Regions from separate parts of the Ideonella sp. sgz306126 genome, predicted to be linked through region 2. Evidence: riboswitches for the same ligand, from Rfam matches in the RefSeq annotation. Region 2 holds a riboswitch; the other holds the start of a gene.
The links. A riboswitch is a leader RNA that binds a small molecule or an ion and turns the genes downstream of it on or off. The one in region 2 is predicted to bind glycine.
Positions count from the first base shown of each region.

Region 1: another riboswitch for glycine. It lies ahead of gcvT (glycine cleavage system aminomethyltransferase GcvT); the one in region 2 lies ahead of AC0N04_RS03640 (D-amino acid dehydrogenase).

Region 1 covers NZ_JBVYWP010000004.1:326,091-340,272, forward strand. The annotation lists gene AC0N04_RS13900 (methyl-accepting chemotaxis protein) at 1-235, opposite strand, end outside; gene AC0N04_RS13905 (AGE family epimerase/isomerase) at 446-1,690, opposite strand; gene AC0N04_RS13910 (PAS domain-containing sensor histidine kinase) at 1,896-3,395, shown strand; gene AC0N04_RS13915 (response regulator) at 3,392-4,237, shown strand; gene AC0N04_RS13920 (L-serine ammonia-lyase) at 4,260-5,651, opposite strand; gene gcvP (aminomethyl-transferring glycine dehydrogenase) at 5,714-8,623, opposite strand; gene gcvH (glycine cleavage system protein GcvH) at 8,712-9,086, opposite strand; gene gcvT (glycine cleavage system aminomethyltransferase GcvT) at 9,131-10,282, opposite strand; glycine riboswitch at 10,327-10,454, opposite strand; glycine riboswitch at 10,471-10,565, opposite strand; gene AC0N04_RS13940 (acyl-CoA synthetase) at 10,642-12,291, shown strand; gene AC0N04_RS13945 (enoyl-CoA hydratase) at 12,335-13,126, shown strand; RNA gene ffs (signal recognition particle sRNA small type) at 13,151-13,248, opposite strand; gene AC0N04_RS13955 (AIR synthase-related protein) at 13,322-14,182, opposite strand, start outside.
Region 2 covers NZ_JBVYWP010000001.1:786,023-800,204, reverse strand. The annotation lists gene AC0N04_RS03670 (GntR family transcriptional regulator) at 1-87, opposite strand, end outside; gene AC0N04_RS03665 (Rieske 2Fe-2S domain-containing protein) at 172-1,224, shown strand; gene AC0N04_RS03660 (PDR/VanB family oxidoreductase) at 1,235-2,197, shown strand; tRNA gene AC0N04_RS03655 (tRNA-Met) at 2,970-3,046, opposite strand; gene AC0N04_RS03650 (feruloyl-CoA synthase) at 3,176-4,987, opposite strand; gene boxB (benzoyl-CoA 2,3-epoxidase subunit BoxB) at 5,152-6,651, shown strand; gene AC0N04_RS03640 (D-amino acid dehydrogenase) at 6,705-7,967, opposite strand; glycine riboswitch at 8,028-8,135, opposite strand; gene AC0N04_RS03635 (MaoC family dehydratase) at 8,226-8,684, opposite strand; gene AC0N04_RS03630 (3-hydroxyacyl-CoA dehydrogenase) at 8,681-10,207, opposite strand; gene AC0N04_RS03625 (enoyl-CoA hydratase-related protein) at 10,204-11,001, opposite strand; gene boxA (benzoyl-CoA 2,3-epoxidase subunit BoxA) at 11,015-12,322, opposite strand; gene boxB (benzoyl-CoA 2,3-epoxidase subunit BoxB) at 12,434-13,861, opposite strand; gene boxC (2,3-epoxybenzoyl-CoA dihydrolase) at 13,895-14,182, opposite strand, start outside.

The DNA.
Region 1 (14,182 bases), on a different contig from region 2:
CCCGGTGGGCTTGCACCTCGGTCACCGCGACGCTGAGCGCGCGCACCACCGTCAGGCCCTGCTGTTCGGCCTGGGCGGTGTCGAGATCCGCCTGGGCGTCGCGCCCGTTGGCGATCATCATCAGCAGCAACGGCAGCAGCAGCACGGCGACCATCAGCCCCAGTTTGACCGGGACGTGCAGGCGACGCATGGCCCGGACGCCGGGACGCAGCAAGACAGAGCCGAAGGCATTCATGGGCGATCCTCACGGACCCGGTGGCTGCGGGCCTGCCCCGCAGAGCCTCGAAACCGGGCCACGAGCCGTCATCATGCAGATGCCCAGCCGGCCCGATCGACGGATCAAGCCCTGGCTTGAACGGCTGATCGACCGTTGTCCCGCCGTGGCGCGGCGCGCAGGGGTCGCTTGCGCCGGGATGGCACAGCCGGCGCCCGGGCGGCCGCTGAATCAGCGCTGCAGGGCCGCCAGCACGTCCAGGCAGGCGCCCAGGTTGCGTCCGTCGACCGTCTCGGCGCCGGGTCGCGCGTCGGCCGGACGCCCTGGCGTCGCTCCGTCGACCCCGGCATCCGCCTGGGCGGGATCGACGAAATGGGTCCAGACGTAGGCCCAGAGGCGGTCGTACCAGTCCCAGTAGCCGCCTTCGTGGGTGCGCTCGGCCAGCACGGCGGCGGCGGCCAGCGACTGGGCCTGGACGCCGTGGAGCTTGCTGGCATCGCAGACATGCTGGTGTCGATCGGTGCCCGGATGGCCGTGGGGCGCGAAGGCGCGGACCAGGCCGCCATGGTGGCGATCCCAGGCCTCGTGCACGGCCACGCCGAAGAGTTCGCGGGCCCGGTGCAACATCCAGCTCTCCGGTTCGGCGTCGACCAGCCCGGGTGTCAGCCGCTCCAGCCAGAGCAGCAGACGCGCCCATTCGGTCTGGTGGCCGGTCTGGAAGCCCCAGCGCCTCGACGGATCGGCGGCGGGCTGCTGCAGGCCCCAGTCGGCGCTCCAGTCGGCGTGGTAATGCTCCCAGATCAGGCCGTGCGCCTGGCTGGCCAGTCGCTGCGTGACGGATTCGGCCACGGCGGTAGCGCGCTCCAGGCAGGCCGGGTCGCCGGTGGCTTCGAACGCGGCCAGCAAGGCCTCGCAGGCCTGCATGTTGGCCTTCTGGCCCCGGTAAGGCAGGCGCTGTCCGTCGGCAGCGGCCTGATCGGCGTAGAGCCGGGCCTCGGGCTCCCAGAACAGTCGCTCCATCATGGCCATCGTGTCCATGATGCCGCCACGCGCGGACTCGATACCGGCGCGCAGGGCCTGGGCCTGGGCCAGCAGCACCCCTGCCAACCCGTCGGCATGCTGGGTGGTATCGAGCACGTCGCGCCGCCCATCCGCCCAACGCAGGGTCCAGGCATAGCCGCCCGCGGGGTTCCGGTGCGCCTGCTCGACGAAGTCCAGCGCGCGCCGGGCGGCGTCGCGCCAGGCCGACGCGCGCGGGTGCTGCGGAAAGGCCAGGGCTGCGTTGGCGAACGTGATCACCCGCCGGGTGCTGTCGGCCAGATGCAGGACGGGGGTGTCGACGCCGCTGCCATCGCCATGGCGCGGCGTCGACGGGCGGTCGCCGGGGTCCGGCGTTCGATCGGCTGCGCGTTCGAGGGTCTGCTGAAGGTGCGCGCGCAGAAAGGTCGGGCTGCGGAAATCCGGGAGGTGCTTCATGGAGCTTGATGCTACGGCCTGCGCCCTGCGCTGACCATCCGGAACAGGCATGCGAACCCCAGGCATGGGGGTGAGCTTCGCGCCGCCGCAACACCCGATTGAGGTCCGGGTCTTTTCGGATCGAACGGCAAACCCAGGCAAGATGGCCGTGGCACGACGTCGTCACAGGGATCGACGCCCGCAGGACCAAAAGGGTCGTTCCAAGATGGATGCATCGCCGCTTCTCGAACGCATTGTCGAAAACGCGCCGGATGGTTTGGCGGTGCTCGATCCGCAGGGACGCATCATCTTCTGGAACCGGACGGCCGAGGAATGCTTCGGTTATCCGCGCCAGGCCGCGCTGGGGCAGCGGTTGGACGACTGGCTGCTGCGATCGGGCGCCGGCGGCGACCACGCCAGCCCCCAGGACGATGGCGCCGCGGCGGACGCCGTGCACGCCTTTCAGACCATCGCACGTTGCGCCGATGGCGGGCTTCGCTACGTCAGTGTCGGCGTGCGCCGGCTCGGCGACGGGCATGGCGATGCCGCGGCCATCGTCAACCTGGCCGACGTTACGCCGGGCACGGTGCAGCGCGAAGCCGCGATGATGGCCTCGCGCTTCGGGCCCTTGCTGGACTCGGTGCCCGACGCGATCGTGATGGCCAACGAGATCGGCTGCATCGTGCTGGCCAACCGTCAGGCCGAGCACGTCTTCGGCTATGCCCCCCATGAACTGGTGGGGCAGGCGCTGGAGATGTTGCTTCCCGAACCCCTGCGCCAGCGCCATGCGCAGCACGTACAGCACTATCTGGCCCAGCCCCACGCCCGGCCGATGGGCGCCGGCCTGGTCTTGATGGGCCTGCGCAAGAACGGCGAAGAGTTCCCGGTCGAGATCAGCCTGAGTCCGATCGTGACCGAAGTCGGCCCGTTGGCGATCAGCGCGATCCGCGACATCACGCCGCGGCGCCGGGTCGAACAGGCCCTGGAAGAAAAAAACGTCGAACTCGAACGCGCGAACCGGGCCAAGGATCGTTTCCTGGCCACGATGAGCCATGAGTTGCGCACCCCGCTGAACGCCATCATCGGCTTCACCGGCCTGCTGCTGATGCGGTTGCCGGGGCCGCTGACCGCCGACCAGGAGAAGCAGCTGGGCATGGTCCAGTCCAGTGGCCAGCATTTGCTGTCGCTGATCAACGACCTGCTCGATCTCGCCAAGATCGACGCCGGCCATGTCGAGGTGAGCCTGCGCCGCATCGATGCCCGGGCCGTGATCGATCAGGTGCTGACGACGCTGAGGCCGGCCGCCCAGGTCCGCCGACTGCGCCTGGATGCCGAGTTGCCGGCCGGCCCGCTGCCGGTGGTGGCGGACGCGCGGGCGCTGCACCAGATCCTGCTGAATCTGGTCCAGAACGCGATCAAGTTCACCGAGGTCGGCGCGGTGGTCATCGAGGCTTCGCGCCGGGCAGGGCAGGACGGCGCGACCGAGGTGGGCCTGAGCGTGGTCGACACCGGCGTGGGCTTGTCGGCGGAGGAGCAATCGCGCTTGTTCAGCGCCTTCACCCGAGCCGGTGATGCGCGCCAACGCGGCCAGGTCGAAGGGGCCGGCCTCGGCCTGTACCTGTGCCGCAAGCTGGCCGAATTGCAGCAGGGGCGCATCAGCATCGACAGCGCGCCGGGCCGCGGCAGCCGCTTCACGCTGATCCTGCGCGCGGGGGAACCGCCATGACCCGCCGCTGGCGCCTGCTGGCGATCGACGACAACCAGATCAACCTGCTGCTGATCAGCTACCTGATCGAGGCGCAGGGCTGGGATGTGTCCACCGCCACCGACGGCGCCGAGGGCCTGGCCCGGATGCGGGAGAGCGCCTTCGATGTGGTGCTGTGCGACATCCAAATGCCGGAAATGGACGGGTTCGAGTTCGCGCGCCAGGTGCGCCTGGACCCCGCGCTGCGCGACTCGCCGCTGGTGGCGGTGACCGCCCTGGCCATGGTGGGCGACCGCGAGCGCATTCTCGCGGCGGGCTTCGACGGCTATCTGGCCAAGCCGATCGACCCGGCGCGTTTCGTCGCCGAACTGGTCGCCATCCTGCCGACCCTGGCGCCTGCGACCGTGCCGGCTGGCGACCGCTCTGTGCCGAGCCCAGACGCAGCGCCCGCCGAACCCTCCGGCCCGACCATCCTGGTCGTCGACGATTCGCCGTTCAACCTGGAGCTCAAGCGCTGCCTGCTGGAGCCGCACGGGTTTCGGGTGCTGACCGCGGCCGACCCCGAGGCCGCGCTGCCGTTGGCACGCGCCCATCGCCCGGCGCTGATCGTCAGCGACGTCGGCATGCAGCACGCCAGCGGGTTCGAGTTCATCGCCGCCGTCAAGGCGGATCCGGACTTGCGCGACATCCCGTTCATCTTCCTGTCGGCGACCCATTGGGACGAGGCTTCGCGCCAGCGTGCGCTGGCCCTGGGCGCCCGGTGCTACCTGAAGCGGCCGATGGACACCGTGCTGCTGCTGCGGGAGATTCGTCGCGGCCTCGGTGTGCCGCAGCCGCGCCAGACGCCCGCGTCACGCCGTTGAGCCGGCTCGCCCGCCGCGGGGATCAGCACTCGACGATGTTGACCGCCAGCCCGCCGCGGGCGGTCTCCTTGTACTTGGTCTTCATGTCGGCGCCGGTCTCGCGCATGGTCTTGATCACCTTGTCCAGGCTGACGAAATGGCTGCCGTCGCCGCGCAAGGCCATGCGCGACGCATTCAGCGCCTTGACGGCCGCGATCGCGTTGCGCTCGATGCACGGGATCTGCACCAGGCCGCCGACCGGGTCGCAGGTCAGGCCCAGGTGGTGCTCCATGCCGATCTCGGCGGCGTTCTCGACCTGCTCGGGCGTGCCGCCCATCACGGCCGCCAGGGCGCCGGCAGCCATCGAGCAGGCGACGCCCACCTCGCCCTGGCAACCGACCTCGGCGCCCGAGATGCTGGCGTTCTCCTTGTAGAGGATGCCGATGGCCGCGGCGGTGAGCAGGAAATCGACCACGCCGGCGTCGCTGGCGCCCGGGACGAAGCGCGTGTAGTAGTGCAGCACGGCCGGCACGATGCCGGCGGCCCCGTTGGTCGGTGCGGTGACCACCCGACCGCCGGCCGCGTTCTCCTCGTTGACCGCCAGTGCGTAGAGATTGACCCAGTCGATCACCTGCAGCGGGTCGGTCAGCGCCTGTTCCGGATGCGCGGTGAGCGACCGGTACAAGGCCGCGGCGCGCCGCTTGACCTTGAAGCCGCCGGGTAGTGTGCCCTCGGTGCGGCAGCCTCGGGCCACGCAGTCCTGCATCACCTGCCAGATGCGCATCAGGCCGGCATCGACCTCGGCATCGCTGCGCCAATGGCGTTCGTTGCGGCGCATCAGGTCGGCGATCGACAGGCGGTGGGTGCGGCACAAGGCCAGCAGCTGGTCGCCGCTGGCGAAGGGCAACGGCAACGCGGTGGCATCGGGGGCGATGTGCTTGTGGCGCGTGCCGTCGGCGGCAACCTCGTCGCTGACCACGAAACCGCCGCCGACCGAGTAGTAGATGCGCGAGGCGATCTCGGCGCCGTCCGCATCGAAGGCGGCGAAACGCATGCCGTTGGCGTGGAAGGGCAGGGACTCGCGCTTCAGGAACAGCAGGTCCTCCACCTCGATGAAGGGCAGGTCGTGCTCGCCGAGCAAGGCGATGCGTTGGTGCTCGCGCAGCGCCGCCAGCAAGGCCGGCACCGCGTCCACGTCGACCGTGTCCGGCTCATGGCCGGCCAGGCCCAGCAGCACGGCGCCGTCGCTGCCGTGGCCCTTGCCGGTGGCGCCGAGCGAGCCGTACAGCCAGCAGCGGACGCGGGCCGCCCGAGCGAGTTGGCCATCCGCACGCAGCCGGGCCGCGAACAGCCGGGCCGCCCGCATCGGCCCGACCGTGTGCGAGCTGCTGGGGCCGATGCCGATCTTGAAGAGGTCGAAAACAGAAACTGCCATCGCAGGCCTCCGATCGGGGGGGACCGTGGCCGGCGCCGCGAGGCACCGGTCGGGTCAAGAACTCACTCGGCGTAGTCGCTCACCGGGATGCAGGCGCAGAACAGGTTGCGGTCGCCGTAGACATTGTCGACCCGACCGACCGGCGACCAGTATTTGTCGCCCCGCAGCGCCGGCACCGGGTAGGCCGCCTGCTCCCGGCTGTAGGGGTGCGACCAATCGGCCGCGAGCAGGCTTTCGGCGGTGTGGGGCGCGTTCTTCAGCGGGTTGTCCTCGCGCGGCCACTGGCCGCGCTCGACCTGCCGGATCTCGTCGCGAATCGCGATCATCGCGTCGCAGAAGCGGTCCAGTTCGGCCAGCGGTTCGCTCTCGGTCGGTTCGACCATCAACGTGCCGGCGACCGGGAAGCTCAGCGTGGGCGCGTGAAAGCCGTAGTCGATCAGGCGCTTGGCGACGTCCTCGGCGCCGACGCCGGACACCTCCTTCAGCGGCCGCAGGTCCAGGATGCACTCGTGAGCGACGCCGCCGCCCTTGATGCCGGGCTGCCCGCCGCTGAAATGGATGTCGTAATGGTCGGCCAGGCGGGCCGCCACGTAGTTGGCGCTGAGGATCGCGGTCTCGGTGGCGCGCTGCAGGCCGTCGGCCCCCATCATGCGCACGTACATCCACGAGATCGGCAGCACCGCGGCATTGCCCAGCGGCGCCGCACTGACCGCACCGGCCCCCGTGCCCACCGTGCCGGCATAGGCACCGGCCGCGCGGGCCGTGGCATGGCCGGGAAGGAAGGGCACCAGGTCCTCGACCACGCACACCGGCCCCACACCCGGTCCGCCGCCGCCGTGCGGAATGCAGAAGGTCTTGTGCAGGTTCAGGTGGCTGACGTCGCCACCGAACTCGCCGGGCGCGGCCACGCCGACCAGCGCGTTCATGTTCGCGCCGTCCACGTAGACCCGGCCGCCGTACCGGTGGACCAGGGTGCACAGCTCCTTCACGCGCGGCTCGAACACGCCGTAGGTGGAGGGGTAGGTGATCATCACCGCGGCGAGTCGCTCGGCATGCTGTTCGCACTTGGCACGCAGGTCGTCCAGGTCGACGTTGCCGCTGGCGTCGCACTTGACCACCACCACCTGCATGCCGGCCATCTGGGCCGATGCCGGGTTGGTGCCGTGGGCGCTCTCGGGGATCAGGCAGACCGTGCGCCCGGCCTGGCCGCGCGAGGCATACCAGCCCCGGATTGCCAGCAGCCCGGCATATTCGCCTTGCGAACCGGCGTTCGGCTGCAGGCTCACGCCGGCATAGCCGGTGGCCTGGCACAACCAGGCGGTGAGCTGCTCGTTCAGCAACTGGTACCCCCTCAGCTGCTCGGCCGGCGCGAACGGATGCACCTGGGCGAATTCGGGCCAGGTGATCGGGATCATCTCGCTGGTGGCGTTGAGCTTCATCGTGCACGAGCCCAGCGGGATCATGCTGCGGTCCAGCGCCAGGTCCTTGTCGGCCAGGCGGCGCAGGTAGCGCAGCATCTCGGTCTCGGAGTGGTGGCGGTTGAACACCGGGTGGGTCAGGAAGGCGCTGCTGCGGCGCAGCGCGGCCGGGATCAGCGGCTGGGCGCCGTCCTGCAGCGCCTCCACGCTGGGCAGGGCCTGGCCGTCGCTGGCGAACCAGCCCCACAGCGCGACCAGGTCGGCCCGGGTGGTGGTCTCGTCCAGCGCGATGCCCAGATGGCGATCGGAGACGCGGCGCAGGTTGGCGCCGCCGGCCAATGCCTTGGCGAGGATGGCGTTGGTGCGGTCGCCGGTTTCCACGGTGAGCGTGTCGAACACGGATCGAACCAGCAGCTTGTGGCCCAGTTGCTCCAGCCCCCGGGCCAGGATGGCGGTGTAGGTGGCCACGCGGGTGGCGATGCGCGTCAGGCCCACCGGGCCGTGGTAGACCGCGTACATGCTGGCCATCACCGCCAGCAGCACCTGGGCCGTGCAGATGTTGGACGTCGCCTTTTCGCGGCGGATGTGCTGCTCGCGGGTCTGCAGCGCCAGCCGGTAGGCCGGGTTGCCATGCACGTCCACGCTCACCCCCACCAGGCGGCCGGGCATGGAGCGCTTGTACTCGTCGCGGCAGGCCAGGTAGGCGGCATGCGGGCCGCCCGCGCCCATGGGCACGCCAAAGCGCTGGGTGTTGCCCACGGCGATGTCGGCGCCGAACTCGCCCGGAGGCACCAGCAGCGTCAGCGCCAGCAGGTCGGCCGCGACGATGAAGGCGGCCTGCTTGGCATGCGCCGCGTCGACCTGGGCCTTCAGGTCGTGGATCAGGCCGGTGGTGGCCGGGTACTGGGCGACGACGGCGAAGTAGTCGTGCTGTTCCATCAGCTGCGGCGCCATGCCCACCAGCACCTCGATGCCCAGCGGCTCGGCGCGGGTGCGGATGACCTCGATGGTCTGCGGGTGGCAGTCGCCGGCCACGATCAGCGTGTTGCTCTTGCTCTTGACGCTGCGCTTGGCCAGGGTCATGGCCTCGGCGGCGGCGGTGGCCTCGTCGAGCATGCTGGCATTGGCCATGGCCATGCCGGTCAGGTCGCAGACCAGGGTCTGGAAGTTCACCAGCGCTTCCATCCGGCCCTGGGAAATTTCCGCCTGGTAGGGCGTGTAGGCGGTGTACCAGGCGGGATTTTCGAGGATGTTGCGCAGGATGACGCCCGGCGTGTGGGTGCCGTGGTAGCCCTGGCCGATGAAGCTCTTGAGCACCTGGTTCTGCGCCGCGACCGCGCGCAGCTCGGCCAGCGCCTGCGCTTCGCCGACCGGCGCCGGCAGGTCCATGGCGGTGGGGCGGCGAATCGCTGCGGGCACGATGGCACCGATCAAGGCCTCGCGCGAGGCCGCGCCGATGACGCCGAGCATCGCGGCTTCGTCGGCGGGGCTGGGGCCGATATGGCGGGCGGTGAATTCGCTGGCGTTCTCCAGCGTGGCAAGCGGTGTCGTCATGAGGGGTCTCGGTCGGGCAGGGGCCGCCGCAGTCCGAGGCCATCCGGACAAGGACGGCTTCGGCCGACGGAAGGGCGTGAGCGGTGGGTCAGAGCGTCTTGAGCAGCGCGTCGTAGCCCGGCGCGTCCATCAGCTCGTCGAACTGGGTCATGTCGGCGACCCGCACCTTGAAGAACCAGCCATTGCCCAGCGGATCGGTGTTGGCCAGCGCGGGGTTGTTGCGCAGCTCTTCGTTGACCTCGACGACCTCGCCGCTGACCGGCATGTAAATGTCGGCGGCTGCCTTGACCGATTCGACCACGCCGGCAATGTCGCCCTTGGCGTAGCTCTTGCCGACCTCGGGCAGGTCGACGAACACCACGTCGCCCAGCGCATCCTGTGCGTGCAAGGTGATGCCGACGACCGCGGCTTCGTGGTCCTCGATGTTGATCCATTCGTGGTCGGGGGTGAACTTGGTCGTCATGACGTGCTCCTGGTTGAGGGGGGACGAAAGGAGGCGGCAGCGCCTCAGCCGCGGTAATAGCGGGTCGGGTTGAAGGGCAGGGCAGCGACCGTCATCGGCAGGCGCTTGCCGCGCACTTCGGCGAACACCTCGGTGCCCAGCGCCGTGTGGCTGAGCGGCAGATAGGCCATCGCGACCGGCTGGTTGACGGTGGGTGCCAGCGTACCGCTGGTGACGATGCCCAGCGGGCGGCCGTCGGCCGCCACCAGCGGTGTGCCTTCGCGGACCGGCGCCCGCTCGCGGCCGATCAGGCCGACCCGCTTGCGGGTGGCACCGCCGGCAAGCTGCGCTTCGATCACCGCAGCACCGGGGTAGCCGCCAGCACGCGCACCGCCGGGGCGGCGCACTTTCTGGATCGCCCAGGTCAGCGCGGCTTCGACCGGCGTGGTGGTGGTGGAGATGTCGTGTCCATACAGGCACAGCCCGGCCTCCAGCCGCAGCGTGTCGCGGGCGCCCAGGCCGGCCGGCTTGACTTCGGGTTGGGCCAGCAAGGCGCGCGCCAGCGCCTCGGCCTGGTCCCGGTGGACCGAGATCTCGAAGCCGTCCTCGCCGGTGTAGCCCGAGCGGGTGACGAAGCAGGTGGCACCGGCCAGCGTGAAGGTGCCGGCGGTCATGAAGGTGAGGGAGGCGACGCCCGGATGCAGGCGCGCGAGTGCGGCGGCGGCCTGCGGGCCTTGCAGCGCGAGCAAGGCCCGTTCAGGCAGTGGCAGGACCTGGCAGCGCGCGCCGATGCGGTCACGCAGGTGGGCGATGTCGGCGTCCTTGCAGCCGGCATTGACGACGACGAACAGGTCGCCGAACGCGGCGGCATCGGCGGTGGCCGGGCGGGTCACCATCAGGTCGTCGAGCAGGCCGCCCGCCTCGTTGGTGAACAAGGCGTAGCGCTGCTTGCCGGCGGGCAGGTCGACCAGGTCCACCGGCACCAGGGTTTCGAGCGCTGCCGCGGCGTCGGGGCCGATCAGCCGCAGCTGGCCCATGTGCGAGACGTCGAACAGCGCCGCCGCGTCGCGGCACTGGCGATGCTCGGCCATCAGGCCGGCGGGATATTGCACCGGCATCGCATAGCCGGCGAACGGCACCATGCGGGCACCCAGTTCGAGGTGCAAGGCGTGCAGCGGGGTGGTGAGCAGCGGAGCGTCAGGCGAGGCAGCGGACATCGGCGGACTTTCGAGGGCAGTTCATGAAACCAGTGTGGTCGAGAAGTGCCCCCGCTGTCCGCTTTACCTGAGAGATTGACAGCGCCGTGGTTCACAGCAGCGCCGCTTGCCCCTTCGGTGGACGGGCTCCCGATGTCGCCATCGGCTCCCGCCTCTCTCCAGTGAGGAACGCATCGCTTTTGACGGCGTTGCGCTTGCCAGTCCTTTTGCCTGAGCGTTCGAGGCGGTTAAAGCCTCTGCGCCTTCGGCGGCCCCGGGTGGGGCTCTCTCCTAGCAGGCGCCCAGTGTACCCGAGGCGTTGTCAGCCAAGCTCCAGCCACGGCGTATAAAGTGGGACGCTGGCATCCGATGGAGACCGCATGAACAACATCTATGAACAAGATCTGGGGCCCACTGCGGCCAATCACGTGGCACTGTCGCCCGTGAGCTTCGTCGAGCGCAGTGCCGAGGTCTTCGGCGACCTGCCGGCGGTGATCCACGGCCAGCGGCGCTACACCTGGGCCCAGGTGCGGGAACGCAGCGCACGGCTGGCCGCGGCGCTGCGGGCGCTGGGGGTGGCGCGTGGCAGCACGGTCAGCGTGATGCTGCCCAACACCCCCGAGATGGTCGAGGCGCATTACGCGGTGCCGGCCCTGAACGCCGTGCTCAACACCTTGAACACGCGGCTCGACGCCTCGCTGCTGGCCTGGCAGATGAACCACTGCGAAACGGCCGTGCTGATCACCGACAGCGAATTCGGCCCGCTGATGTACGAGGCGCTGCGCCTGCTGCGCGAGAAGCACGGACGTCAGCCGATCGTCATCGACGTGACCGACAGCGAATTCACCGGCCGCTCCGAGCGCGTCGGCAGTCACGAGTACGAGGCCTTGCTGGCGGCGCATGCGCCGCTGGCCAGGCTGGACGGGCCGCGTGACGAATGGGACGCGATCGCCGTCAGCTACACCAGCGGCACCACCGGCGATCCCAAGGGCGTGGTCACCCACCACCGCGGGGCCTACCTGAACGCCGTCTGCAACGCCGCCACCTGGACGATGCCGAACTTCCCGCGCTACCTGTGGACGCTGCCGATGTTCCACTGCAACGGCTGGTGCTTCCCCTGGACGGTGGCGATGCTGGGCGGCACCCATGTCTGCCTGCGCAAGGTCGATGCCAAGGCCATCCTGGAGGCGATGCGCGAGCATGGCGTCGACCATTACTGCGCCGCTCCCATCGTCCACAACCTGCTGATCAGTGCGCCGCCCGAGTTGCGCGACGGCATCACCCAGCGCGTGCGCGGCATGGTGGCCGGGGCCGCACCGCCGGCGGCGATGATCGAAGGCATGGCGCGGCTGGGTTTCGACATCACCCATGTCTACGGCCTGACCGAGGTCTACGGCCCGGCCGCTGTGGCGGTCAAGCGCGAGACCTGGGCCCGCCAGGACCTGTCGGAGCAGACCCGGCTCAACGGCCGCCAGGGCGTGCGCTACCCCTTGCAGGAAGGCATGACCGTGATGGACCCGGAGACGATGACCGAGGTGCCGGCCGACGGCCAGACGATGGGCGAGATCATGTTCCGCGGCAACATCGCGATGAAGGGCTACCTGAAGAACCCCAAGGCCACCGAGGAAGCCTTCCGCGGCGGCTGGTTCCACACCGGCGACCTGGCCGTGCTCGAGCCCGACCGTTACGTCAAGATCAAGGACCGCAGCAAGGACATCATCATCTCGGGCGGCGAGAACATCAGTTCGCTGGAGGTGGAAGACGCGCTGTACCGCCATCCCGCCGTGGTGTCGTGCGCCGTGGTGGCCCGACCCGATCCGAAGTGGGGCGAGACGCCGGTGGCGTTCGTCGAGACCGCCCCCGGCGCCACCGTCAGCGCCGAGGAGTTGGTGGCGCACTGCAAGGGGCTGCTGGCGAGCTACAAAGTGCCGCGCGAGATCCGCTTCGAGCCGATCCCGAAGACCTCGACCGGCAAGATCCAGAAGTTCATGCTGCGCGACCGGGCCCGCTCGGCCGCGGCGTTCGAGTGAGTCGGCGGGCCGATCGGCACTGCCGTGACCGGAGGAACCCACCATGCTGACCACCGACGATCCCTTGCTGCTGCGCGAGACCGATGCACGCGGCGTCGTGACCCTGACGCTCAACCGGCCGCAGGCGTTCAACGCCTTGTCCGAGTCGCTGCTGACCGCGCTGCAGGCCGAGTTCGATGCGCTTGCGCAGGACGAGACGATCCGCGTCGTCGTGCTGGCCGCCGCGGGCAAGGCGTTCTGCGCCGGCCATGACCTGCGCGAGATGCGGGCCGATCCCTCGGCCGCGTATTACGCCAAGCTGTTCGCGCAGTGCGGAAAAGTCATGATGGCGATCCAGCGCCTGCCGGTGCCGGTGATCGCCAAAGTCCAGGGCATCGCCACGGCGGCAGGCTGCCAGCTGGTGGCGATGTGCGATCTGGCCGTGGCGGCCCGCACCGCCCGCTTTGCCGTCAGCGGCGTCAACCTGGGCTTGTTCTGCTCGACCCCGGCCGTGGCCTTGAGCCGCAACCTGGGTCGCAAGGCGGCCTTCGAAATGCTGGTGACCGGCGAGTTCATCAGCGCCGATGAGGCCCGGGTCAAGGGTCTGGTGAACCGCGTCGCCGAACCGGCCGAACTCGACGCCGCGGTCGAGGCACTGGTGGCCACGATCGTCGCCAAGCCACGCACCGCGGTCGCGATGGGCAAGAGCCTGTTCTACCGCCAGTTGGAGGCCGGCATCGAGGCGGCCTATGTGGACGCGGGCCAGACCATGGCCTGCAACATGATGGACGAGGCCGCGCTGGAGGGGGTGCAGGCCTTCATCGACAAGCGCGCGCCGAACTGGCCCCAGGCCTGACCTCGGCGGCGCGTGGCAAGAGAGGGTGACGAGCCTTGCCCTCGGCACTGGTCACAACAGTTAGGGCTGCTTGGTTCCCCACCTGACCCGGTTGGCCGTGCTCCCATGCGAGGAGGCCCGTCAGGGCGGATTGTAAGCGATGGCCCCCGTTTCCCCGACCCGAGGGGCCACGTTGTTTCGCGGAGTCGGCCGGGTTCAGCGCAGTTGCAGGTCGTCGTCGCCGAAGCGCACGTCGATCGGTTCGATCAGCACCTGCTTGGGCCCCGCCTCGACCTGACCAGCGACCAAGGCCGGCACGCCGTGGGCCTGGGCGATGGCCACCACCTGAGCCGCGTCCTGCGCCTTGACGAACAGCGCGAAGCCGGCACCCATGTTGAGCGTGGAGTACGCCTCACGGTCGTCGTGGCCGGCGTGCTGCTGGATGAAGCGCAGCACCGGCGGCACCTCGGGCACGCTGTGGATGCGGTAGGTCTGCTGGCTCGGGTGGCGCAGCAGTTTGCGCCAGCCGTGGCCGGTGATGTTGGCGCTGTAGTGCACGCTGATGCCGGCGCGGGCCACGGCTTCGGTGATCGGGCTGTAGAGCGTGGTGGGCGCCAACAGCGCGTCGCCGTAGCTGAGGCCGGGGGCGACTTCGGTCAGGTAGCCGCCGGGCAGGCGCTCCGCGAGCTTGCGCGCCAGGCTCAGGCCGTTGGCGTGGATGCCGCTCGACGCCAGCAGCACGATCGCATCGCCGGGTGCCAGCGCATCGCCGACGCTCAGCCGGCTCTTGGGGTTGACGATGCCGGTGCACGAAGCCGCCAGGTCGATGCGCCCGCTCTCGACGATGCCCGCCAGCGCCGGCGTCTCGCCGCCTCCCCAGGCCACACCGCAAACATCGCAGGCGGCCTTCCACCCGGCCACCAGCGCCTGGGCGCGTTCGGCGTCGCCGAACCAGTCGCTGCCACCGGCGGCCCAGTAGGCCTGCACCACCAGCGGCGTGGCTCCGACCGTGATGAGGTCGTTGACCGCCATGGCGATCGTGTCTTGCGCGATGCCGGCGTAATAGCTCTTGCCGGT
Region 2 (14,182 bases):
CTCGCCGGGGGCAAAGCGCCCTTCGATGATGAGTTGCCTTAGAGAGGCCACCACGCTAGCACTGGCAACCGGTTCTATTGGATCCACATACTTACCCTAATGGTGCATTCTTAGGCTAGATTGCGACAATTGGATCCAATTATTGGATCCAATTTAGAAGGAAACGATAGCATGTTCCCTCGCAATGCTTGGTACGTGGCATGCACGTCCGACGAGATCGGCGCTGGCCCATTGGGGCGCCAGATTTGTGGCGAACCCATGGTGTTCTACCGGGATGGGCACGGCGTCGTGGCAGCGTTGGAAGACTACTGCCCGCACCGGGGCGCGCCGCTGTCGCTGGGGCGCGTTTGCGAAGGCAAGCTGGTGTGCGGCTACCACGGCCTGGAAATGGGCTGCGATGGCAAGACCGTGGCCATGCCCGGTCAGCGCGTGCGTGGCTTTCCATCGATCCGTAGCTACCCGGTGGTGGAGCGCCATGGCTTTGTCTGGGTCTGGCCCGGCGACGCGGCCCTGGCCGAGGTGGCAAAGATCCAGCACCTACCCTGGGCCGACAGTCCAGAGTGGGCCTATGGCGGCGGGCTGTACCACATCGCCTGCGACTACCGGCTCATGGTCGACAACCTGATGGACCTGACACACGAGACCTACGTTCATTCCGCGAGCATCGGCCAGAAAGAGATCGATGAAACCCCCTGCGCAACGCGCACCGAAGGCGAGGAGGTCATCACCAGTCGATTCATGGAAGGCATCGAGCCTCCCTCGTTTTGGAAGATGGCCTTGCGCATGAACGGCCTGCCCGACGACCAGCTCGTGGACCGCTGGCAGATCTGCCACTTCACCCCGCCTAGCCATGTGCTGATCGAGGTCGGCGTGGCACTGGCTGGACATGGCGGTCACGCTGCCCCCAAAGACGTGAAGGTGTCTTGTATCGTGGTGGACTTCATCACGCCAGAATCCGACACCTCGATTCACTATTTCTGGGGCATGGCGCGCCACTTCAAACCCGAGGACGCCACACTCACGGCCCAGATTCGCGAGGGGCAGGGCAAGATCTTTGCCGAAGACCGAGAGATGCTGGAGCGCCAACAGCGCAACCTGCTGCGTTGGCCTGACCGCAAGCTGTTGATGCTCAACATCGACTCGGGTGGTGTGCAGGCACGGCGCGTTATCGATCGGGTGATCGCGGCGGAACAAGTTGGCGGCACCGCGTCAGTGGGCGTATGAGGAAACCGGCATGACAACGCTTCTGACCGTGCGTGTTGCGCGCAAGAGCCATGAAGCCATAGACATCTGCGGGCTGGAGTTGGTGGCTCTGGACGATGGCGCTCTACCGGCGTTTTCAGCAGGCGCTCATGTGGAGCTGCATTTGCCGGGTGGCCTGATGCGCGCCTATTCGCTGTGCAACGATCCGATGGAGACCCACCGCTACCAGCTGGGTGTCCTGCTCGACCCCGCATCGCGCGGCGGCTCGGCAGCTGTGCACGAGTACCTGCAAGAAGGCCAGACGTTGAACATCAGCAGGCCCAGGAACTGCTTTACGCTGCACAAGGGCACCCACCGCAGCCTGTTGTTGGCCGGTGGCATTGGCATCACCCCCCTTCTCGCCATGGCCGAGCAACTGGCGCGCGAGGGAGCTGAGTTCGAACTGCACTACAGCGCTCGTGCTCCTGCCCGTATGGCGTTTCGTGAACGTATCGCGACATCGAGCTTCGCATCGCGAGTGCACTTGCACTTCGACGACGGTGATGAGGCACAGAAGCTGGACCTGAGGGCGCTGCTGATGATGCCGCCTGTGGACCGTCATCTGTACGTTTGTGGTCCAAAGGGCTACATGGACGCAGTGCTGAATACCGCGCGCGCGCTGGGCTGGCCCGAAGCGCAATTGCACCGTGAATACTTCGGCGCTGAGGTGGTGGTGGCCGATGGCGATATGGCATTCGAAGTGCAGCTTGCCAGCAACGGTCAGTTGGTGGACGTGCAGCGGGGCCAGACCATCGTGCAGGCGCTAGCCAAGGCGGGGGTGGTGGTTCAGACAGCCTGTGAACAAGGCGTCTGTGGCACATGCTTGACTCGCGTACTGCAGGGTGAACCGGATCATCGCGATGTCTACCTCACACCCGAAGAGCAGGCTGCCAACGATCAAATGTTGCTCTGCTGCTCTCGCGCCAGATCACCCAGGCTGGTGTTGGATCTTTAACGCCTAAGCCCCATCCGTGTTGGTGCCGCCGTCGATTCGAGTCACATGCCGCTCGGTAACAGAGCCCGAGCAAGCAATCTGCTCGCCGCGTCGACCTTGAATTCCGACCGGCCGGGTCACGGCAAACCCGGCGCTTAAATCCTATCAACGTCGGCCCCAACAAGCTGCGTCAGGAGATCCACTCGGGCGGCGCATGAGCGGACTCCCTCACCAGGGCGTCGGTTCCTAAGCCATAGATCGGGGCGGAGATGCCCGCATGTCGTGCCCCGTCGACGTTCGGGGCGCAGGGTCTCTGGCACCCGGCTCGATCGTCGATCGGGAGCGACGTTCGAAATTTGTCCTCCGTCTGAACTGGGCCAGCTCGGAACACTGGCCGCTCCTTCAACTTGCCGGAGCAACCAGTGCAGCACGAGATCGCCGTCTACGACCACCGGACTACGCAGGCCTTGGGATGCCACGAGGAGGTCCGCTCGTCGCGGTCCACGTGCACAACGAACCTGTCGAGCAGGTTGAGGATTCGCACGGCATGCTTCGTGCGAGGTCGGGGTTCTTGGTCCGCAGCGACTGGCGGACTTCCACACGCGTATAACGGCCGGGCGGGCCGGAACTTGAGGAAGACGGAGCCTGAAGTAGCAGGATCCGGATGAAGTACGTTCCGCAGGGTTTGCGGTACAGGCGTGGTGTGTCGACGGAGCCCAAGTGGCACCCCCAAGTGGCACCCCTGGCAAAGAAAAAGGCTTGTAAGTCGTTGACCTACAAGCCTCTTGGGTTTTGGTGGCGCTTCAGGGATTCGAACCCCGGACCTGCGGATTATGATTCCGTCGCTCTAACCGGCTGAGCTAAAGCGCCTAGAGCCCGCAAGTATAGCCTGAAATTTTCATTTTGGGCGCGGGAACGGATCAGGCCGCAGTGGGATTCGCCAACCGCACGGCCATGCCCTGGCCACCGGCGCTGCGGCGCAGCCGTTCGCCTGCCACTTCAGTGGGTCAGCGTGACGATGCGCTCGTCGGCGGCGTCGGCGTACAGCGTGGCCACCTCCACCGCGCGCCGGCTCAGCACCGCGCGCTGGTTGACGTAGCCCTTGTCGGTGATTTCGCCGGCGTCGGCGTTGGGGGCTTCGGTCATCAGCAGCACTCGTCCTGGGCATTGCGACGAGCCGCCGCCGCGCCGGAGTTCCTGCAGCGCGGCCTGCACCTTGTCGTGCAACTCGCCGCGCGCGGTGGCCTGGCCCGCCGGGCTCAGGAAGACCAGCGCGCCGATCTCGTCGCGGTCGTGCCCGGTGATCACCGCATCGGTCGCGAGCGGTGCCAACGCCGAGACCAGCTTGACGCGCAGCGTGCCCACCGACACCCAGGTGCCGGTGGTCAGCTTGAAGTCCTCGGCCACGCGGCCGTTGAACATCACGCCCTTCTCGGGGTGGGCCGGGTCGACCAGGTAGCCGGCGTCGCCGATCCGGTAGTAGCCCTCTTCGTCGAAGGCTTCGGCGCTCAGTCGCGCCGCGTTGCGGTAGCCGGGAAAGATGTTGACGCCGCGCACCCGCATTTCCAGCTTTTCGCCATTGGGGATGAATTTCAGCTCGATACCGGGCAGCGGCAGGCCGATGCAGCCCGCGCCTTCCAGCATCCAGTGGGCGCTGGTGATGGCCGGCGCGGTCTCGGTCGAGCCCCAGGACGTCGTCAACCAGAGCGGCTCGTCGCGTACCTTGCGGGCGATGCCTTGCAGCCGTTGCCAGCTCGCCTGCGGCAGCGCGGCGCCGGCGTAGAACACCGCGCGCAGCGGCGCCAGCACCTTCCTGGCGAGCGCCGGATCGGCGTCGAGAAAGTTCATCAGCATGTCCAGGCCGCGCGGCACGTTGAAGTGGATGTTGGGGCTGCAGTCCCGCAGGTTGCGCACGGTCTTTTCTATCGCCCCAGGGACCGGTCGGCCGTCGTCGATGTAGAGCGTGCCGCCGTGGCAGAGCACCATGTTCAGGTTGTGATTGCCGCCGAAGGTATGGCTCCATGGCAGCCAGTCCAGCAGGACCGGCTTCTCGCGCTTCAGGAAGCGCCAGGTCTGGGCAATCATTTGCTGGTTGGCGCAGAGCATGCGGTGGGTGTTGATCGCCACCTTGGGATGGCCGGTCGAGCCCGACGTCAGCAGGTACTTCGCGGTGTCGTCGGGCAGCACCGCCTGGAAGGCCTGCATCACCGCGGGGCCTTCGGGGCGGCTGGCCAGCAGCTCCCACGGAAAGGCGCCAGGCACCTCGTCGGCGCCCTGGCCCAGCACCACCACGCCGTGCAGCGCGCCCTGGTCCAGGCAGGCGCGGATCGCCCCACCGTAGACCTTGGCATCCGAGGCATAGACCAGCGCCGGATCGAGCATCTGCACGATGTCGCGGATCTTCGCAAAGTCCTGACTCAGCCTGCAGTAGGCGCTGCTGACGGTGCACACCGGGCGCCCCACGTGCATGCAGGCGAGCATCAGCACCAGGTGGTCGATCGAGTTGTCCGACAGCACCACCACCGGCTTGCCGGCGGGCAGGCGCAGGCCCAGCAGGCCTTGCGCCACCCGGCCCACGGCCGTGCGTGTCTGGGCCCAGCTCAGCTGGCGCCACTCGCCGTTCGGCGCGCGCTCGGCAAAGGCCGGCGCGTCGGGCGTGTCCCGCGCCCAGCGTTCCAGCCAGTCGCCGATGCAGCGCGCATAAGGCCCCAGCGCCTGGGGCGAGCGCAGCACGAAGCTGCCGTCGGTCAGGTCCAGCCGTTCGGCCCGGGGGGGCGCGAGGTTGTCGGGGTCGTCGACGAATGCCGCCATCGGTGTCTCCTGGGGGGGCCGTGGAAGGTCGACGCTGCGGTGCCGTTTTACTGATCTAGCGCAAACTGCCGACCGGTGAATAAGCATGATACTGCATGTCATGCATCGATAAGAGCATGAAAGTGCATGGAAAACCCTTCCCTCAGCCACCCCAGGAGACCACGATGAGCAGCACACCGGACGACACCTTGATCGAAGCCCGCGAGTCGGTCGCCAGCGACCGTTTCGTCGAGGTCCGCTACGACGATGCCATTCCCAACAACGTCGACCTCGCCAGCGACCGGCAGTTGCTGCGCGCGCTGGAGAGCTGGCACCCGGCCTACCTCGATTGGTGGAAGGACATGGGGCCCGAAGGCTTCCAGCAGGCCGAGGTCTACCTGCGCACCGCGGTCGGCGTGGATCCGGCGGGCTGGGCCAAGTTCGGCTACGTGAAGATGCCCGACTACCGCTGGGGCATCCTGCTCGCGCCGAAGGTGGAGGGCCGCACCATTCCCTGCGGTCGCCACAAGGGCGAGCCGGCCTGGCAGGAGGTGCCGGGCGAATACCGCTCGCTGCTGCGCCGGCTGATCGTGGTGCAGGGCGATACCGAGCCGGCGTCGGTCGAACAGCAACGCCACCTCGGCGCGACCGCACCCAGCCTGTACGACCTGCGCAACCTGTTCCAGGTCAACGTCGAGGAAGGCCGCCACCTGTGGGCCATGGTCTACCTGCTGGTCAAGTACTTCGGCAAGGACGGGCGCGAGGAAGCCCAGGCCTTGCTGGAACGCCGCAGCGGCCAGCAGGACAACCCGCGCATCCTGGGCGCGTTCAACGAGCGCACGCCCGACTGGTTGAGCTTCTTCATGTTCACCTACTTCACCGACCGCGACGGCAAGATGCAGCTGGCGGCGCTGGCCGAAAGCGGCTTCGACCCGTTGAGCCGCAGCTGCCGCTTCATGCTGACGGAAGAGGCCCATCACCTCTTCGTCGGCGAGACCGGCGTCGGCCGCACCGTCGAGGCCACCTGTGCCGCGATGGTCCAGGCCGGCATCACCGATCCGTACGACGTGGAGCGCATCCGGTCGCTGGGCGTGGTCGACCTGCCGCTGCTGCAGCGCAAGGCCAACTTCCACATGAGCGTGACCCGCGACCTGTTCGGCAGCGAGATCAGCAGCAACGCCGCCGAAGCGTTCAGCGCCGGACTCAAGGGGCGCTTCAACGAGGCCAGGCTGACCGGCGACGACCACGAGCTGCAGAACGCCACGTATCCGGTGATGCGGGTGGTCGACGGCGAGCTGGTGGTCGAGGACACCCCCGCGCTGCGCGCCATCAACGCCCGTCTGCTGGACGACTACATCGCCGATTGCCAGGGCGGGCTGGATCGCTGGAACAAGACCATCGAGAAAGCGGGCATCGACTTCCGGTTCACCCAGCCGCACAAGGGCTTCAACCGCCGGATCGGCGAATTCGGCGGCCACGCGATCAGCCCGACCGGCGAGATCCTGGGGGCCGAGAGCTGGGCGGCCCTGAAGGACGAATGGCTGCCCAACGCGGCCGACATCGACTTCATCCATTCGCTGATGCGGCCCTGCCATGCGCCGGGCCAGTACGCCCGCTGGATCGCGCCACCGCGGATGGGCATCAACCAACAGCCGGTGGACTACGAGTACGTGAAGATCGATTGATCAGCACGGACGGCCTGGCCCGGCGGCCGCCGGGCCAGGCCGTCCAGGCCGCGTCAGTGCCCGACGCCTGCGAAGGCGAAATCCAGCTCCGGCGGCAGGCCGCTGACGATGCGGGCGATGCTCTTGCCCGAGCCGCAGGCATGCGTCCAGCCCAGGGTGCCGTGGCCGGTGTTGAGGAACAGGCGACCGATGCGGCTCCTGCCGATCAACGGCACGTTGGACGGCGTGGCCGGACGCAGACCGCTCCAGAACTGGGCCTGGGTGGTGTCGCCCGCGCCGGGAAACAGCTGCTCGGTGCGCCGCACGATGGCTTCGCAGCGGACGCGGTTCAGGTCGCGGTCGTAGCCGTTCAGCTCGGCCGTGCCGGCGATGCGCAACCGGTCTCCCAGCCTGGAGAAGACCAGCTTGAACTCGTCGTCGGTCAGCGAGACCTGGTGGGCCAGCGAGGCGTTCTTCACCGGCATGGTGACCGAGTAGCCCTTGGCCGGATAGATCGGCAGGTTCAGGCCCAACGGCCTGGCATGGACCGGGCTCAGCGAGCCCATCGCCAGCACATAGGCATCGGCGCGCAGGCGCTGGAAGCGGCCTTCAGCATCGGTGGCCTCCACGTGGTCGATCTCGCCGGCGGCGCTGCGCAGCGCGGTCACCGTGTGGCTCATCAGGAAGTGCACGCCATCGTCCGCGCAGCGCCGGGCCAGTTCGCGGGCGAAGCGGTTGGCATCGCCCGATTCGTCCTCCGCGGTGTAGGTGGCGCCGGCCAGCTGCGGCCGGATGTGGCGCAGCGCCGGCTCGATCGCCACCGCCTCGTCGGCCGAGATGACGCGCCGGTCGCAGCCCAGCGCGCGCATCTGCGCGGCGGGGGCCTCTGCGGCGTCGAACTCCTTCTCGTTGGTGTAGAAATGCAGGATGCCCTGGGTGCGCTGGTCATAGGCGATGCCGCGCGCGGCGCGCAGCGCCTGCAACTCGGCCCGGCTGTAGGCGCCCAGGCGGACGATCTGCTCGATGTTGTGGCGGGTGCGCGCGGGCGTGCATTCGCGCAGGAATTGCAGGCCCCAGAGCCACTGGCGCAGGTCGGCGCGCAGGCGAAACAGCAGCGGCGCGTCTTCCCGCCCCAGCCACTTCAGCAGTTTCAGCGGCGCGCCGGGGTTGGCCCAGGGCTCGGCGTGGCTGACCGAGATCTGGCCGCCGTTGGCAAAGCTGGTTTCGGCGGCGGGGGTGGCCTGGCGATCGACCACGGTGACCTCGTGGCCCAGTTGGCGCAGGTAATAGGCGGACGTGGTGCCGAGCAGGCCGGCACCCAGAACGATGACGTTCATCGGGGAACTCTCCAGAGAGCAAGCGGTGGCGCACCCGCCACGCGGTCGGGCGTGGTGCGTGCCGCTCCCCCTGTCCTTGGTACCTGAGAGATTCAGCCGCGGCGGTCGGGCCGGGCCTTGCTCCTTCGGTGCATCAGCGGTGGCTGACGGCTCTCCAGACGGCGTTCTGACCGTGGCAGTACGGAACCTGAGCGTGCATGGGAGTTTGCGCCTTCGGTGGCCGGCCCGAGGGGCCGGCGCTCTCCTGCCAGGCCCGCATCATAGCGGCTGCGCGGGAGGCGATCGCGCCAGATCGAACAGGCTGGTGGCTTCCAGGTCCAGCACCGGTTGCTGGTGCTGGTTGAAGAGTTGCCAGCGCCAGCGCAGGATGCCCAGCGTGGGCCGCTTGTCCGAGCAGCGGGCCTCGACCACGGTGGCCACCAGGTGCAGGCGGTCGCCCGGGCGCACCGGGTGGGGCCATTTCACGTACTGCAGACCGGGCGATGCGAAGGATTCGGACCCCTTCAACGCCGCGTCGGCCACCAGCCGCATCGCGATCCCGCAGGTCTGCCAGCCACTGGCAATCAGGCCACCGAAGCGGCCTTGCGCGGCGGCCTCCGGGTCGGTGTGGAACCACTGCGGATCCCACTCGGTCGCGAAGGCCAGGATCTGGGCTTCGCTGATCGCGTAAGGCCCGGCCTCGATGACCTGACCGGCGTGGAATTCGGCGAATTTCATCGCGCCGCCTGTTCCGCCAGCAGCCGCTGGCGCAGCCAGGGGCTGACGCGGTAGCGCTCGCCGCGGTAGTGCGCGTCCAGCGCGTCCAGCAAGCCCACGACCGGGCCGGTGCCGACCTGGGCCAGCCAGTCGAACGGGCCGGCCGGGTAGTTGACGCCCAGCTTCATCGCCGCATCGGCCCCCTCGGGGGAGCAGACGCCTTGCAGCACCGCATCGGCCGCCTCGTTGACCAGCATCGCGATCGTGCGAGCGACGACCAGGCCTGCCGCATCGGCCACCCGCAGCGGGTGCCAGCCGGCGGCGGCCAGTGCACCCGCGGCCGCCAGGGTGAAGCCTTCGGTCGCCGACGCCGCCACCGAAAATGCCAGGGGCGTGCCTGCCGGCGGCTCGCCGCCGACCTGCCAGTCGAACACCGCCAGGTTGCGTTCGCCGCCGCGGGCGGCCCGCTCGGTCGCGGTGCGGCCGTCGCTGACCACCAGCCGGCCCGCGGCCAGCGTCAGGCCGACGTCGGCGGTGCCGGTGTCACGGCTCACGCGCAGACCGCCGGCCATCAGCCGGGCGGCGATCTGTTCGGCCCAGGCGCAACGGCCGGTCACGGTGACCGCGCCGGGTGCGGCCTGCGGCGCCGCCGCGGGCAGGGCCTTGTCGGCCTCGCTCTGCGGATGGCGGTAAAAGCCCCGGCCGCTCTTGCGGCCGAGCCAGCCGGCGTCGACCAGCTCGCGTTGCACGCCGGAGGGCACGTAGCGCTTGTCGAAGAAATTCGCTTCGAAGACCGATTGGGTGACGGCGAAGTTGGTGTCGTGGCCGATCAGGTCCATCAGCTCGCAGGGGCCCATGCGGAAACCGGCGCTGCGCAGGCAGGCGTCCAGCACGGCCGGGGTCGCGGCCTGTTCGGCCAGCAGCGCCAGGGTCTCGGCGTAATAGGGGCGGGCGATGCGGTTGACGATGAAGCCGGGGGTCGAGCGCGCGTGCACCGGCGTCTTGCCCCAGGCCGCGGACAGCTTGAAGATGGCGTCGGCCACCGCAGGCGCGGTGTGCAGCCCCGAGACCACCTCGACCAGCTTCATCAGCGGCACCGGGTTGAAAAAGTGCATGCCCACCAGACGCTCGGGCCGGGCCATGCCGTTGGCCAGCGCGGTGACCGAGATCGACGAGGTGTTGGTGGCGATCACGCACTCGGGCGAGACCAGCGCTTCCAGGTCCCGCCACAGCGCGCGCTTGACCTCCAGCTTCTCGACGATGGCCTCGACCACCAGCCCTGCGCCGGCCGCTTCGGCCAGGGCGTCGAGGGGGGTGATGCGAGCCAGCGTCGCGGCTGCGTTCTCGGCCGTCAGCCGGCCCTTGGTCACCAGGGCCTGCAGGCCGGCGGCAAGCTTGTCCTTGGCGTCGGCGGCGGCACCCGGCCGGGCATCGTGCAGCTGCACCGCGTGGCCGGCCTGGGCCGCCACCTGCGCGATGCCGGCGCCCATGATGCCGGCGCCCACCACCAGCACCGGGGTGCTGCTCAATTCGAAGGTGTTCATGTCTTGTCGTCTCGGGGAATCCACGGGGCGGGCTGCTTGGCCAGAAAGGCCGCGAAGCCCTGGCGCGCTTCCTCGGTGCCGCGCACGCGGGCGATGGTGCGGGCGGTCAGCTCGCGCACCTCGGGCGTGATCGTACCGACGTCGAAGCGGGCGAACAGCGCCTTGATTTCGCGCTGCGCCTGCGGGCCGCCGTTCAGCAGTTCGGCCACCAGCGCGTCGACGGCGGCGTCCAGCTCCGCCACCGGCACCACCTGGTGCACCAGGCCGATGGCGAGCGCCTCGGCGGCGCCGATGCGCGAGGTGGTCAAGGCCAGGCGCAAGGCCTGGCGCTTGCCCACCGCATTGGTCAGATAGGGGCCGATCACCGAGGGCAGGATGCCGAAGCGCGCCTCGCTGACCGAGAACTTCGCGTCGTCGCCGGCGATGGCCAGATCGCAGGCGGCGGTCAGGCCCACGCCGCCGCCCAGCGCGACGCCCTGGACGCGCGCGATGGTGGGCTTGGCGCAGGCGTGGATGCGATGGAGCATGGCCGCGAAGCGGCGCGCATCGGCCTCGTTCCATTCGAGGCTGGCGGCGCTGGCGCGCTGCATCCACTGCAGGTCCGCGCCGGCGCTGAAGGCCTTGCCCGCGCCTTCGAGCACGATCACGCGCACCGCGTCGTCGGTTTCCAGCATGGCGAAGGCCCGGTCCAGTTCGCCGATCATCGCCTCGTCGAAGGCATTGAAGACCTGCGGGCGGTTCATGCGCACCCGGCTGACGGGTCCGTGCTGCAGCTCTAGCGTGGTGTAGCTCATCTCATGCGTGAGGTCAGTAGGTTTCCAGGTGCAGTCGGCCTTGTGCCTTCAGCTCGGCGCCCAGTGTCTCCCACGCCAGTCCGGTGCCGGTCGCCAAATCGCGCAAGGCCAGCACCACGCCTTCTTCCATCGATTTCAGGCCGCAGACATAGAAGTAGGTGTTGGGGTCTTTCAGCAGCGGGCCCAGGTCGGCGGCGCGCTCGCGCATCAGGTCTTGCACATAGCGCTTGGGCGCGCCAGGGGTGCGCGAGAACGCGAGATTGATGTCGATGAAGTCCTTGGGCAGGTTCATCAGCGGCCCGAAGTAGGGCAGCTCCTCCTTGGTGCGGGCGCCGAAGAACAGCATCAGCTTGCCGCCCTCGAACTTGCCGGTGGCTCTCAATCGACGGCGCCATTCGGTCATCGCGCGCATCGGCGCGCTGCCGGTGCCGGTGCAGATCATCACGATGTTCGACTTCGGGTGGTTGGGCATCAGGAAGCTGGTGCCGAAGGGCCCGATCACCTGCACCGTGTCGCCGACCTTCAGGTCGCACAGGTAGTTGCTGGCCACACCGCGCACCGGCTTGCCCGAGTGGTCTTCAAGCACGCGCTTGATGGTGAGCGAGAGGTTGTTGTAGCCGGGCCGCTCGCCGTTGCGCGGACTGGCGATGGAGTACTGCCGCGGGTGGTGCGGCTTGCCGGCGCCGTCCACGCCCGGCGGGATGACGGCGATGGACTGTCCTTCCAGCACCGGAAAGGGCATGCTGCCGAAGTCCAGCATCAGGTGGTGGGTGTCGTACTCGGTGCCCACCTGGGTGACGCGCACATTGCCCACCACGGTGGCGGTGGTGGTCTTTTGCGCCGACTTGGGGCCGTAGAGGTTGGTGTAGGCGTGCGCGGCCGACCAGGGCGGCAGCGTGGCGCCGTAGTCGCCCGCGCGGAAGGGTGCCTCGCCCGTGGCGGTGGTGGCGGCTGCCGCGGGGGCGGCTTCAGCAGGGGCATCGGCCACGGCGGCATCGCCGGCCGCATCACCCGTCGCGTCACCCACCAGCGCGGCCAATTGCTCGCGGCTCAGTTCGGCGGGCAGTTCGTCCCAGCTGAACTGCTCGTCCAGCGTGTAGGGCCGGGTGGCGGCCACGCTGCGGTAGTTGTCGATCGAGCCCGTGGGACAGGGCGAGATGCAGGCGTTGCACCAGTTGCAGACGTTGACGTCGACGACATAGTTGCGCGAATCGTGCGAGATGGCGTTCACCGGGCACGTGGCCTCGCAGGTGTTGCAGCGGATGCAGATCTCGGGGTCGATCAGGTGCTGCTTGAGCACGGCAGGCATCGGAGCGTTCATGATGGGGTCCGGCTGGGAGGCTGGCGGGAGAGTGCCGACGGTACAAGTGAAACGGCGGGTGGCGTGTCGGGACAAGCCCGAGCCGCGCACCCGCCGCGCAGGCGTCAGGCCTCAGGAAAAGCGAACGTATTCAAAGTCGACCGGCTGGCGGTTGATGCCCATCACCGGCGGCGCGATCCAGTTGGCGAACTTGCCCGGATCGGTGACGCGGCCCATCAGGCTGGCGACGAAGGCGCGGTCTTCGGCCGAGGGCAGCCAGTGCTTCTCGTTCTGGGCCCATTCGGCGGCGCTCACGACCCGGCCCTCCGGCGTCACGTTGGCGCCGGCCAGCGTGCCGATCTTGCGGTTGAAGACCTTGTGCGGGGCCACCAGCTTGAACGGGATGCCGGCCTTCTCGATCACCTTGTTCCAGCGGTTGACGCCAGCGATCGAGTCCTTGATGTAGTCGTCTCGCAGCACTTCGTTGAGCGCGTTGAGCATCGGCACCTCGCGCTCCACCAACTGGCCGTTCTGCACCGCCAGCACCTTGTAGGTCTGGCCCTGCAGGCGGTGGTCGTCGCCACGCTTCGTCTCCTCGTAGCGCCCCTTCAGGCCGGAGTTGTAGAAGATCGCCGCGTTGCTGGATTCATCGGCGCCGAACAGGTCGATCGTCACCGAGAAGTGGAAGTTCAGGTAGCGCTGGAGGGTGGGCAGATCGATCACGCCGGCCGCGCGCACCTTGGCGGGATCGTCGGTCTTGAGCTCGTTCATCACCTGGCAGGTGCGGGCGATCACGCGGCTCACGCCCGATTCGCCGACGAACATGTGGTGCGCCTCTTCGGTCAGCATGAACTTGGTCGTGCGCGCCAGCGGATCGAAGCCGCTCTCGGCCAGCGCGCAGAGCTGGAATTTGCCGTCGCGGTCGGTGAAGTAGGTGAACATGTAGAACGCCAGCCAGTCCGGGGTCTGCTCGTTGAAGGCGCCCAGGATGCGCGGGTTGTCGGCGTCGCCGGAGTTGCGCTGCAGCAGCGCATCGGCTTCTTCGCGGCCGTCGCGGCCGAAGTACTTGTGCAGCAGGTAGACCATCGCCCAGAGGTGGCGGCCTTCTTCCACGTTCACCTGGAACAGGTTGCGCAGGTCGTACTGGCTGGGGGCGGTCAGGCCCAGGTGGCGCTGCTGTTCGACCGACGCCGGTTCGGTGTCGCCCTGGGTGACGATGATGCGGCGCAGGTTGGCGCGGTGCTCGCCGGGCACGTCCTGCCAGGCGGCCTCGCCCTTGTGCTCGCCGAAGTTGACCTGCTTGCCCTCTTCCTTGGGGTTCAGGAAGATGCCCCAGCGGTAATCGGGCATCTTGACGTGGCCGAACTGGGCCCAGCCGTCGGCCTCGACGCTGACCGCGGTGCGCAGGTAGACATCGAATCCCTGCGAGCCGTCCGGGCCCATGTCGTTCCACCAGTTCAGGTAGTTGGGCTGCCAGTGTTCCAGCGCGCGCTGCAGCGTCTTGTCTTCCGACAGGGCGACGTTGTTGGGGATCTTCTCGCTGTAATTGATCGTGGACATCGTGTGCTTTCGGTACGTGGGGTGGCCGTCTGGTCAGACGCGGTTCATGTCGAATTGCGCTTTTTCGCCCTTGCCGTAGAGCTTCAGCGCGCCCTTCTCGCCGACCGCGTTGGGGCGCTGGAAGATCCAGTTCTGCCAGGCGGTGAGGCGGCCGAAGATGCGGGTGAACATGTTCTCGGGACCGTTGAAGCGCAGGTTGGCCTCCATGCCGGTCAGCGCGTCGGGCGACATCGCGGCACGTTCTTCCAGCGCAATCCGCACCTCGTCGGCCCAGTCGATGTCGTCGGGTGCCGAGGTCACCAGCCCAAGGGCCAGCGCGGC